DNA from 2 places in the Microbacterium sp. CH1 genome. Region 2 is predicted to be linked to the other one. Evidence: predicted binding sites of a transcription regulator. Region 2 holds the regulator's gene; the other holds the start of a gene.
What was found. Region 2 encodes LexA, which represses DNA repair genes until DNA is damaged. Its sites were predicted from a motif close to TCGAACANNTGTTCGA; they were not measured.
Positions count from the first base shown of each region.

Region 1: a site for LexA is predicted at 4,542-4,557, ahead of recA (recombinase RecA). Genes of this name have one in related genera too.

Region 1 is NZ_LOSO01000011.1:745,519-751,622, forward strand. Features, by position in the region: gene miaA (tRNA (adenosine(37)-N6)-dimethylallyltransferase MiaA) at 1-847, opposite strand, end outside; gene miaB (tRNA (N6-isopentenyl adenosine(37)-C2)-methylthiotransferase MiaB) at 844-2,388, opposite strand; gene AUV07_RS17950 (regulatory protein RecX) at 2,438-2,911, opposite strand; gene recA (recombinase RecA) at 3,301-4,347, opposite strand; gene AUV07_RS07050 (DUF3046 domain-containing protein) at 4,608-4,832, opposite strand; gene AUV07_RS07055 (helix-turn-helix domain-containing protein) at 4,851-5,159, opposite strand; gene AUV07_RS07060 (CinA family protein) at 5,301-5,789, opposite strand; gene pgsA (CDP-diacylglycerol--glycerol-3-phosphate 3-phosphatidyltransferase) at 5,786-6,104, opposite strand, start outside.
Region 2 is NZ_LOSO01000018.1:346,666-352,769, forward strand. Features, by position in the region: gene metE (5-methyltetrahydropteroyltriglutamate--homocysteine S-methyltransferase) at 1-1,014, shown strand, start outside; gene lexA (transcriptional repressor LexA) at 1,097-1,783, opposite strand; gene AUV07_RS12815 (LysM peptidoglycan-binding domain-containing protein) at 2,067-2,435, shown strand; gene AUV07_RS12820 (histidinol-phosphate transaminase) at 2,495-3,589, shown strand; gene hisB (imidazoleglycerol-phosphate dehydratase HisB) at 3,586-4,203, shown strand; gene hisH (imidazole glycerol phosphate synthase subunit HisH) at 4,200-4,835, shown strand; gene priA (bifunctional 1-(5-phosphoribosyl)-5-((5-phosphoribosylamino)methylideneamino)imidazole-4-carboxamide isomerase/phosphoribosylanthranilate isomerase PriA) at 4,948-5,694, shown strand; gene AUV07_RS12840 (SseB family protein) at 5,678-6,104, shown strand, end outside.

The DNA of each region.
Region 1 (6,104 bases), on a different contig from region 2:
TGAACCACGACACCTGCCGACGGGCGTAGCGCCGCGTGAGCGCCTGCGTCTCGGCGATCGCCTCCTCGGCGGTGGAGCGTCCGTCCAGCTGTGCGAGCGCCTGCGCGTATCCGATCGCCCGCGGGGCTGTCGTCCCCCGCTCCAGACCGCGGTCCCGCAGCCCGGCGACCTCGGCCACCAGGCCGTGCTCCCACATCCGACGCACGCGCGCATCGAGGCGGGCGACGAGTTCGCCCCGATCCACGTGCAGCCCGATCAGACGCGTGTGCGGATACCAGAGCGTCGGCGTCTCGGGGAGGACGGCACCATGCGTCTCGCTCCCCTGCTCGATGATCTCGAGCGCGCGGATCACGCGTCTCCCGTTGCGCGGGTCCACTCGGGCCGCGGCCTCCGGATCGCGCTCACGCAACCGCTGGAGCAGAGACCCGACGCCCTCGCGATCGAGTTCCTGCTCGAGACGCTCGCGGATAGCGGGGTCCCGGGGCGGGAAGTGGAACTCGTAGACGACGCTCGACACGTAGAGTCCGGATCCACCGACGAGGATCGCGTCTCCTCCCGCCGCGTGGATCTGCCGCACGGCCTCTCGTGCGAGCGGCTGATACCAGGCCACGGCGGCGTCCTGCGTCACCTCTCGCGCGTCGAAGAGGTGGTGCGGAATGCCGCGACGTTCGGCGACCGACAGCTTCGCGGTACCGATGTCCATGCCACGGTAGAGCTGCATGGCGTCGGCGTTGACGATCTCCGCCGGGTTGCCGCGCCGCCGGAGCTCCTCGGCGAGATCGAGCGCCAGATCGCTCTTCCCCGTGCCGGTCGCGCCGACGACGGCCCAGAGCCGAGGCGCGGTCACACTCCGACGCGGAGGGTCGGCAGTCCGAGGGAGACGGCGCGCGGAGCGCCGTCGCTCGGTGCCGGCACGGCGCACGACTCGGCCTGTCCCCGATCCCAGGCATCCCCGCCACGCGTCCGGCGGATGCGGAGCGGGGCACCGGTCGGGTCGTCGGCAAGGAGGTGGAACGGTGCGGCGTGCGTCACCGTCACCGTGACGACATCCCCTGGGCGCGGCAGCTCGGACCCGGGAGTGACCTCGAAGTGCACGAGCCGGTTGTCCTGCGCCCGCCCGGTCAGGCGACGCGTCTCCGTGTCCTTCTTGCCTTCGCCCGTGGACACGAGAACCTCGACCTCCCGGCCGACCTGCTTCTGGTTCTCCTCGAGCGAGATGCGCTCCTGGAGCGCGATCAGCCGGTCGTAGCGAGCCTGCACGACGTCCTTGGGCACCTGGTCCGGCATGGTGGCCGCCGGGGTGCCTTCGCGGATCGAGTACTGGAAGGTGAAGGCTCCGGAGAAGCGCGACTGCTCGACGACGCGCATCGTGTCCTCGAAGTCCTCCTCGGTCTCGCCGGGGAAGCCGACGATGATGTCGGTCGTGATGGCCGCGTGCGGGATGCGCTCGCGGACGCGGTCCAGGATGCCCAGGAAGCGCTCGCTGCGGTAGGAGCGACGCATCGCCTTGAGGATCCGGTCGCTCCCCGACTGCAGCGGCATGTGGAGCTGCGGCATGACGGCGGGCGTCTCCGCCATCGCGTCGATCACGTCGTCCGTGAAGGCGGCGGGATGCGGGCTCGTGAAGCGGATGCGCTCGAGCCCCTCGATCTCGCCCGCGGCGCGGAGGAGCTTTCCGAACGCCTGACGATCCCCGAACTCCACCCCGTACGAGTTCACGTTCTGCCCGAGGAGCGTCACCTCGATGGCGCCGTCCTCCACCAGCAGGCGGATCTCGTTGAGGATGTCGCCCGGGCGACGGTCCTTCTCCTTGCCCCGGAGGCTCGGGACGATGCAGAAGGTGCAGGTGTTGTTGCAGCCGACGGAGATCGACACCCAGCCGCTGTGCGCGGAGTCACGCTTGGTGGGAAGCGTCGACGGGAAGACCTCGAGGGACTCGAGGATCTCGAGTTCGGCGTCACCGTTGTGGCGCGCGCGCTCCAGGAGACCGGGCAAGGACCCCATGTTGTGCGTGCCGAAGACCACGTCGACCCAGGGGGCCTTGTCGAGCACGGCCTGCTTGTCCATCTGCGCGAGGCAGCCACCGACGGCGATCTGCATACCGGCCTTGCGGCGCTTGACGGCGGCCAGGTGCCCGAGCGTCCCGTAGAGCTTCCCGGCGGCGTTGTCCCGGACGGCGCAGGTGTTGATGATCACCACGTCGGCCTCGGCTCCGGCCTCGGCGCGGATGTAGCCGGCGCTCTCCAGGGACCCGGACAGACGCTCGGAGTCGTGGACGTTCATCTGGCAGCCGAAGGTGCGCACTTCGTAGGATCGCTGGCGCCCGTCGTCGTCGACGGCCGCCGACGACGCGCTGATGATCGTCGGTTCACTGCGGGGGATAGTCATGATGCTCCCATTGTACGAGCGTCGCCGAGAGCCGATCGCGTGCGAACCGTCAGTCGGAGTCCACGAACCGGACGCCGGAGACGCCCCCGCCGAACGAGGCTTCCCGCAGCGCGGTCTTCGCCGCGTTCATGGCGACCGATCCCCCGTACCCGCGGCGCGACAGCTGCCCGACCAACCGGCGGAGCGCCGCGTCGGGGTCGAGGCGTCCCATCGACCGCGCTTTGGTCCGGGCGAACTCCAGTGCCCGCTCCGCGTCGTCGTCGGGCAGCTCATCGAGCGCGGCGTCGATGACGTCACGAGGAATGCCCCGCTGCGCGAGCGCTCGAGACAGCGCGACCCGCCCCTGGCCCTTGCGTTCGACGCCGGACGTGACGAGGAGCTCGGCGAGCACGGCGTCGTCGAGGTATCCGCGCCGTACGAAGTCGTCGATCACGTCTTCGACGGCGTCCGTCGCAAGCCCGTGCCCTTTCAACACCAGCCGGGCCTCGGAGACGGACAGCGACCGCGTGCGGAGCTTCCGCACCAACGACTCCTCCGCCGTCGTTCGAATCTCCGCCGCCGAGGGGCCGCTCTCTGCGTCCGCCCCCTCTTCCGTCGAGCGGGACACGCCGCCGACGGCGCGCAACGTGGTGGTCTTCCCGCCCCGGGAAGCGGCTCGCGCCGAGGCACCCCGGGCCGGGTGCCGCGCGCTGGGAGAACCGTCGTCGACCGACGGGGCCCCTGCCGACGCGGGCTCGTGCCACGTCGACCGCCAGAGTCCCGCCGCGTCCGCGGGCGGCCCCGACCGCGCAGGCGGTGCGGACGACGACTCGTCTGCACCGCCACCGGCCGGATGCTCCGCCCGCGTGGGTCCGCCGAAGAGAGGGATGATGGGGGCGATCCGCTCGGAATCGCCCCCACGCTGGTCACTCATCAGGCCGGGCGACGCTCGGCCAGCTCATCAGCACCCGGAGCCGCGGCCGGGCCGCCGATACCGAGCTTCTGCTTGATCTGACTCTCGATCGCCAGGGCGATGTCGGCGTTGTTGAGCAGGAACGTGCGCGCGTTCTCCTTGCCCTGGCCCAGCTGATCGCCGTCGTAGGTATACCACGATCCCGACTTCTTGACGATGCCGTGCTCGACGCCGAAGTCGATCAGGCTGCCCTCGCGGGAGATGCCGACGCCGTAGAGGATGTCGAACTCCGCCTGCTTGAAGGGCGGGGCCATCTTGTTCTTGACGATCTTGACGCGGGTGCGGTTACCCACGGCGTCCGTGCCGTCCTTGAGCGTCTCGATGCGGCGGATGTCCATACGCACGGAGGCGTAGAACTTCAGCGCCTTACCACCGGCAGTGGTCTCCGGGGAGCCGAAGAACACGCCGATCTTCTCGCGCAGCTGGTTGATGAAGATCATCGTCGTGTTCGTCTGGTTCAGACCACCGGTGAGCTTCCGCAGCGCCTGCGACATGAGGCGGGCCTGGAGACCCACGTGGGAGTCTCCCATCTCGCCCTCGATCTCCGCACGCGGCACCAGGGCCGCCACCGAGTCGACGACGATGAGGTCGATGGCACCGGAGCGCACGAGCATGTCGGCGATCTCGAGAGCCTGCTCACCCGTGTCGGGCTGCGAGACGAGAAGGGCGTCGATGTCGACGCCGAGCTTCGCGGCGTAGTCGGGGTCGAGCGCATGCTCCGCGTCGATGAATGCCGCGATACCGCCGGCCCGCTGGGCGTTGGCGATGGCGTGCAGCGTCAGCGTCGTCTTACCCGAGGACTCCGGGCCGTAGATCTCGACGATGCGTCCACGCGGCAGACCTCCCACGCCGAGGGCGACGTCGAGGGCGATGGAGCCGGTGGGGATGACGGCCACAGGGGCACGCTCATCGCTGCCCAGCCGCATGACCGAGCCCTTTCCGAACTGGCGGTCGATCTGGGCGAGGGCGGTCTCGAGGGACTTCTCGCGGTCGGCGGGTGATGGCATGGTGTGCTCCTTCTGCGCGTGTGCTGCCGCCTGTAGGCTGTCGCGGCTCTTCCGGCGGAAGGAACTCTCCGACAAGGCGTATGGCTTTTCAGCCTGGACCTCACGGTACGGCGGGCCTCCGACATTGCGTCGAGGAGCCGGGGATCGTGGGGACCAGAACCGTCTGACCACTTGTGCAGAAGACTACGCCTGGTTCGAACAGATTTTCGACAACACGCCGGTTCGGCGTGTCGGACTTCCGCACACCCGGGAAGCCGCCGTCACCGGCCGCGCGGCTCCAGACGCCCCACGCCGTGGCGACGGGATTCGGGGACATCCATGTCGGCGCAGAGCGCGAGCCAGATGTCGCGCGGAGGTACCCCGGCTTCGAGAGCCTCGAGCGCCGTTCGTCCCCCCATGCCGGAGAGCACGAGGTCATTCACCAGAGAAGAGGCTCGGGCATGGAACTCGGCGTCGACGGCGCGCAGGAACTCACTGCGTCGCATCAGGGGGATCTCCGAGTGTCAGCGGAGCGAGAGCTCGGGCTCCACGGACGCGACCAGGTCGTCCGGAACGACGTCCGGGAAGACCTGGATGCCTTCGAGCACCGAGATGCGGTCCCCGACCTCGCGCATGATCGTGGAGATGGGGACGTCGAGCGCCTCTGCCACCGAGGCGAGGATCTCGCTCGAGGCCTCCTTCTGTCCGCGCTCGACCTCACTGAGATAACCGAGAGCGACGGATGCTTTGCTCGCGACCTGCCGGAGCGTCCGCCCCTTCTGCAGACGGAAGTCCCTCAGCACGTCGCCGATCTCCTGTCGTACAAGAATCATCGGAACCTCCTCCGCAGTTCGTGAATCGAGGTCTCCCTCGAAGAGACGGCCAGTCTAGTCCTCCTGGCTTGCACAGAATCTACCCTTGCACTCTGTGGTTTAAATGTGAGCACATCCGTATCAACATGACGCGGGGAGTCGCTATTCCCGCAGCGTAGCTGCCAGCACATCGAGGACCGCCGCGACCGTCTGCGCTCGCACCGCGTCGCGGTCCCCCTCGAAGTGGAACGGTCGGGTCCGGCTCACTGTTGGGGTGACCACGCCGATGTGGACGGTGCCCACGGGCTGCCCATCCGGGGACTCCGGGCCCGCGATCCCCGTGGTGGACAGCCCGACATCGGCGGGGAGACCATCCACCGCGACGGCCTCGCGCACTCCGGCGGCCATCTGCCGCGCGACCTCCGGATGCACCGGCCCGTATCGCTCCAGCAGGTCGGTGTCGACGTCGAGCAGCGTGTGCTTGACGGGGGTGGCGTAGGCGACGACGCCGCCGAGGAGCACGGCGGAGGCGCCGGGAATCGCGACAAGCGCCGCGCACACCGCACCGCCGGTGAGCGACTCCGCGACACCGAGGGTCCAGCCGCGCTCATGCAGAGCGTCCAGAGCCTCGGCCGGCGTCGTGCCGCTCATCGGCTCTGACGCGCGCCGCGCACCTGCGCGACGATGTAGTCGATCCCGCTGACGACGGTGAGCACGAGCACGATGACCATGAGGACGGTCGTCACGACGGTCCACGGGCTGAGCCCGATGAACACGTGCAGCGGCAGGAGAGCCCAGCCGAGGGCGACGCCCTGGAACGCCGTCTTGATCTTGCCCATCCAGGCGGCCGCGACAACGTGCTCGCTCGCGACGACCAGCCGATGGATGGTGATCCCCCACTCGCGGACGAGGATGATCACGACGATCCACCAGGAGACCTCGCCCAGGATCGCCAACCCGACGAAT
Region 2 (6,104 bases):
GGCCTGCCGGCGCTGCCCCTGACGACGATCGGCTCCTTCCCGCAGACCGGCGACATCCGCCGCGCCCGCGCCCAGTTCCTCCGCGGCGAGATCCCCGAGGACGACTACGAGGAGTTCCTGCGCCGTGAGGTCGCGGCGGTCGTCTCCCTGCAGGAGGACCTCGGTCTCGACGTCCTCGTGCACGGTGAGCCGGAGCGCAACGACATGGTGCAGTACTTCGCGGAGAACCTCGACGGCTTCGCGGTCACGCAGCACGGCTGGGTGCAGTCGTACGGCTCGCGAGCCACGCGCCCGTCGATCCTCTGGGGAGACGTCTCGCGTCCCGCGCCCATCACGGTCGCCTGGTCGGCGTACGCGCAGTCGCTCACGGCGAAGCACATGAAGGGGATGCTCACGGGCCCCGTCACGATCCTCGCGTGGTCCTTCGTCCGCGACGACCAGCCGCTGGGGGAGACGGCGAACCAGGTGGCGCTCGCGCTCCGCGACGAGATCGCCGACCTGGAGGCCGCGGGCATCCAGGTGATCCAGGTCGACGAGCCGGCGCTCCGGGAGCTGCTCCCGCTGAAGCAGGCCGACCAGCCGGCGTACCTCGACTGGTCCGTCGCCTCATTCCGTCTGGCCACGGGCGGCGCTGCGGCGGCGACCCAGGTGCACACCCACCTCTGTTACTCGGAGTTCGGCGTCGTGATCGACGCGATCCGTGCGCTCGACGCGGACGTCACGTCCATCGAGGCGGCCCGGAGCCGCATGGAGGTCGTCGCGGACATCGCCGAGGTGGGCTTCGACCACGGCATCGGCCCCGGCGTGTACGACATCCACTCGCCGCGCGTGCCCACCGTGGAGGAGGTCGAGTCCCTGCTGCGGCGCGCGGTGGAGGAGATCCCGCTCCGGCAGCTCTGGGTAAACCCGGACTGCGGTCTGAAGACCCGTGCATACGCCGAGACCACGGCGTCGCTGCGGAACATCGTCGAGGCCACGCGGCGCGTGCGCGAGGACGTGGTGGTCACCGCCTGACGCGGTCGCCCCCGGACACACGAAGGCCCTCCCGGTGCGCCCGGGAGGGCCTTCGTCCTCGTCTCACCGACGATGCGGTGACTCAGACGGCGCGCATGACCGCGACGACCTTGCCGAGCACGACCGCCTCGTCGCCCAGGATCGGCTCGAAGGCAGAGTTGCGGGGAAGCAGCCACGTGTGGCCGTCGCGACGACGGAGCACCTTGACGGTGGCCTCGCCGTCGAGCATGGCAGCCACGATCTCGCCGTTCTCCGCCGTGTTCTGCGAGCGCACGACGACCCAGTCGCCGTCGCAGATGGCGGCGTCGATCATCGACTCCCCGGAGACCTTGAGCATGAACAGGTCGCCCTTGCCGACGAGCTGCCGGGGGAGCGGGAAGATCTCCTCGACCTGCTGGTCGGCCGTGATCGGCACGCCCGCGGCGATCCGCCCCACCAGCGGGACCAGGGCGGCGTCGCCCACGGGGGTCGCCACGTCCGCCGGGTTCTCCGCGCCGGTGCCGGGCAGATCGATGAGGACCTCCATGGCGCGCGTCTTGCCCGGGTCGCGACGCAGGTAGCCGCTGAGCTCGAGCTGACCGAGCTGGTGGGTGACGCTGGACAGCGACTTGAGTCCGACGGCGTCGCCGATCTCGCGCATGCTCGGCGGATAGCCGTTCTGCGCGATCGAGGCCTGGATCACCTCGAGGATTGCCATCTGCTTCGGGCTGAGGCTCTTGCGACGGCGGGTGCGCGGCGCCTCGGACTCGAGGGCTGAGGTGTCGCTCATGGTGCTCCTTCACTGCGTGATCCGACGTGCCGCTTCGAATGTCGGTGGCCCGTGGTGGGGTGTCCTTATCGAAACCGTATCCGAGAAAAGCGCCGATCTGGAAGATCTGTTCGAGCGTGTCGGCCGATTCGCGGGGCGTGGTTTCGAAGACAGCTTGACAGATGTTCGAACTCGAAGATATCTTCGGAACGTAGCTTCGCATCCACGGCTCCCGGCCGAGGCGCGGATGCGAAAGCTACGCCAACCTCCCCGGGCTCCGGCACCGGGACAGTAAGGAGCAGACATGAGCAGCATCAGCCTCAGCACCGCGACCGCCCTCCCGGCATCGGCCCGTCCGGCCACCCGGCTGCGGATCACGGCACGCGGCCGTCGCACTCTGCTCGCGCTCGCGTCCGTCCCGCTCGCGGCGGGCATCGCCTTCGCCGCCCTCAGCGGAGGCAGCGCGACCGCCTCCGGCGCGGATGCGCCGGCCGTCTCCGTCGAGACCGTCACGGTCATGCCCGGCGACACCCTCTGGTCGATCGCGAGCAGCATCGCTCCCGAGGCCGACCCGCGGGATGTCATCGGTGAGATCACCCGCATGAATCTGCTGCGCGGCGGGGAGCTCCAGGTCGGCCAGGAGCTCGCACTGCCGGCGCGGTACACCGACTGACGCCGAGTCCTCCCGGCCGAATCGTCACGATGGCCTCGGCTCTCCCTGCTCCTCTTAAGATGGGAAGGGTGACCTTCTCCCTCAACGATCTCCCGCTCCGCGACGATCTGCGCGGACTCACCCCGTACGGAGCGCCGCAGGCCCCGCTGCCGGTGGCGCTGAACGTCAACGAGAACACGCATCCGGTTCCCGACGAGGTCGCGAGCGACATCCTCGATGACATCGCCGTGGCGATCCGAGACGTGAACCGGTACCCGGACCGCGAGTTCACGACACTGCGGGAGGCGTTCGCCGACTACCTGGGTCACGGCCTCACGCCGGAGCAGATCTGGGCGGGCAACGGGTCCAACGAGGTGCTGCAGCACATCTTCCAGGCGTTCGGCGGGCCGGGACGCACGGCCTTCGGATTCGCTCCCACGTACTCCATGTACCCGCTCATCGCGAAGGGGACGGGAGCGTCCTGGATCGCGGGCACCCGTCAGCCCGACTACACGGTCACCCCGGAGGAGGCGGCGCAGCAGGTGCGCGCGGCCGACCCCGACATCGTGATCCTCTGCTCGCCGAACAACCCGACCGGCACCCCGCTGGGGCTCGACGTGGTGGAGGCCGTCTACGAGGCGGCCCGCGGCGTCGTGATCGTCGACGAGGCCTACCAGGAGTTCGCGCCGCGGGATGCGGCGTCGGCCCTCACCCTGCTGGAAGGACGGCCGCGGCTCGCCGTCTCCCGAACGATGAGCAAGGCCTTCGCCTTCGCCGGCGCCCGCGTCGGCTACCTCGCGGCCGACCCGGCGTTCATCGACGCGCTCCGGCTCGTGCGACTGCCGTACCACCTGAGCGCTCTGACGCAGGCCGCCGCGGTCGCCGCCCTCCGCAACGCCGACGTCATGCTCGGCATGGTGCAGGAGATCGTGGAGCAGCGGGACCGCATCACGGCGACGCTCGAAGCTCTCGGGTACACCCCGCACCTCTCGTGGTCCAACTTCGTGCTGTTCGGCGGCGTCGCGGATCCGCAGGCGACGTGGCAGCAGCTGTACGACCGCGGCGTGCTCGTGCGCGACGTCGGCATCCCCGGCCACCTGCGCGTCAGCGCCGGCACGGAGGCGGAGACGACGGCGTTCCTGGACGCCCTGGCCTCGATAGGATCGGCATCATGACCATCCCCGCGCCCACCGCACGCACCGCGAGCCGCGTGCGCAGCACGTCGGAGTCCACCGTCGAGGTCGAGCTGAACCTCGACGGCACCGGTGCGAGCCGCATCGACACCTCGGTGCCGTTCTTCGACCACATGCTCACGGCGTTCGCGAAGCACTCGCTGACGGATCTCACCGTGCGGGCCTCCGGGGACACCCACATCGACGCGCACCACACCGTGGAGGACGTCTCGATCGTGCTCGGCCAGGCGATCCTGGCCGCCCTCGGAGACAAGTCTGGCATCTCCCGGTACGGCGACGCCCTCGTCCCCCTGGACGAGGCGCTCGCGCAGGCGGTCGTCGACATCTCCGGCCGTCCGTACCTCGTGCACGAGGGGGAGCCCGCGGGCTTCGAGCACCACCTGATCGGCGGGCACTTCACAGGGTCCCTCGTGCGGCACGTCTTCGAGGCCATCACCTTCAACGCCGCGCTGACCGTGCACGTGCGGGTGCTGAGCGGGCGCGACCCGCACCACATCGCCGAGGCCGAGTTCAAGGCGTTCGCGCGGGCGTTCCGGCAGGCGAAGGCCCTGGATCCTCTCGTCGACGGCATCCCGTCGACCAAGGGGGCGCTGTGAGCGCCGCGCCGCGGGTCGCCGTCTTCGACTACGAGTCCGGCAACGTCCACTCCGCGGTGAAGGCGCTCGTCGCCGCGGGAGCCGATGCCGTGCTGACCCGCGACCGCGCCGAGGCGCTGGAGGCCGACGGGTTCGTCGTGCCCGGTGTGGGCGCCTTCCAGGCCGTGCGGGATGCGCTGCACGCCCACGGCGGCGACGAGATCATCGGCCGTCGTCTCGCGGGGGGCCGACCGGTGCTCGGCATCTGCGTCGGCATGCAGGTGCTGTTCGAGCACGGCGTCGAGCGGGGGCACGACACCGCGGGCCTCGGCGAGTGGCCGGGTGCTGTGACGGAGCTCGACACCCCGGTCCTGCCGCACATGGGCTGGAACACGGTCGAGCCGGGGGAGGACACCGTCCTGTTCCGCGGCATCGAGCAGGAGCGCTTCTACTTCGTGCACTCCTATGCCGCGCAGTCCTGGGAGCTCGACGTGATCCCGCCGTTCCCGCAGCCCGTGCTCACGTGGGCGACCTACGGCGGCCCCTTCCTCGCGGCCGTCGAGAACGGCCCGCTCTCGGCGACGCAGTTCCACCCGGAGAAGTCCGGGGACGCCGGCATCCAGCTGCTTCGGAACTGGGTAAAGAGCCTCTGACGCCCCGCTGCGTCGGCGCCCGGCGTCACGCGGTTTGTCCCGCGCCCCGCGGCGGACTACCCTCGTCTCTCGTGCCCGCTCGGGCCGCAGACCCACCCGAACCAAGGACCCCATGAACGACTTCGCGCAGTCCCCCTCGCTCACGCTCCTTCCCGCGGTCGATGTCGCCGGCGGCAAGGCGGTCCGTCTCACGCAGGGGGAGGCCGGGACCGAGACGAGCTACGGCGACCCGCTCGACGCGGCAGGGGAGTGGGTGTCGCAGGGGGCGTCCTGGATCCACCTCGTCGACCTCGACGCGGCGTTCGGACGTGGCAGCAACGCGCCGATCCTGCGCAAGGTCATCAAGCAGTTCAAGAACGTCAACGTCGAGCTCTCCGGCGGCATCCGGGACGACGCGAGCCTGGAGGCCGCTCTGGAGAGTGGCGCCGCCCGCATCAACCTCGGCACCGCCGCTCTGGAGAACCCCGAGTGGGCGGCCGACGTGATCAGCCGCTTCGGTGAGGCGATCGCCGTCGGCCTCGACGTCCGCGGCACGACCCTCGCGGCGCGCGGCTGGACGAAGGAGGGCGGCGACCTCTGGGAGGTGCTCGAGCGCCTCGAAGACGCCGGCTGCAGCCGCTACGTCGTCACCGACGTGACCAAGGACGGCACGCTGCGCGGCCCGAACCTGGAACTCCTGCGCGAAGTGACCTCGCGCACGCCGAAGCCGGTCGTCGCGTCCGGCGGCATCTCGAACCTCGACGACATTGCCGCGCTGCGCGACCTCGTGCCCCTGGGCGTCGAGGGCGCCATCGTCGGGAAGGCTCTGTACGCGGGCGCCTTCACGCTCGCGGAGGCCCTGGATGTCGCCGGAGACTGATCCGCACGCCTGCGGTCCGGAGTCGCACAACCGGGCCGATTCCGCCGGCGTCCCCTGGGAGGGGCGCAGCTTCGAGTCGAATCCGCACGCGGCCGACGACGGCTCGGCGGACCCCGCTCTGCTCGCCGCGCTGCATCGCTTCCGTGCGGGCGAGGGGAGTCAGGCCGAGGTCATCGACGCGTTCCGCTCCGCCCGGGTGCTCGTGCCCCTGATCGCGGAGAAGGGCGAGGAGGGCGTGGCGCCCAGCGGTCTCGCGGTGGACAAGACGCAGGAGCTCTCGATCGTCACCGTGGCCGCACCGGACGGACGCCGCGTTCAGCCGGTGTTCTCGTCGGTCGAGACGATGCAGCGCTGGGACCCGTCGGCGCGTCCCATCCCGGTCGAGGCCGTCCGCGCGGCCCTGGCCGCGT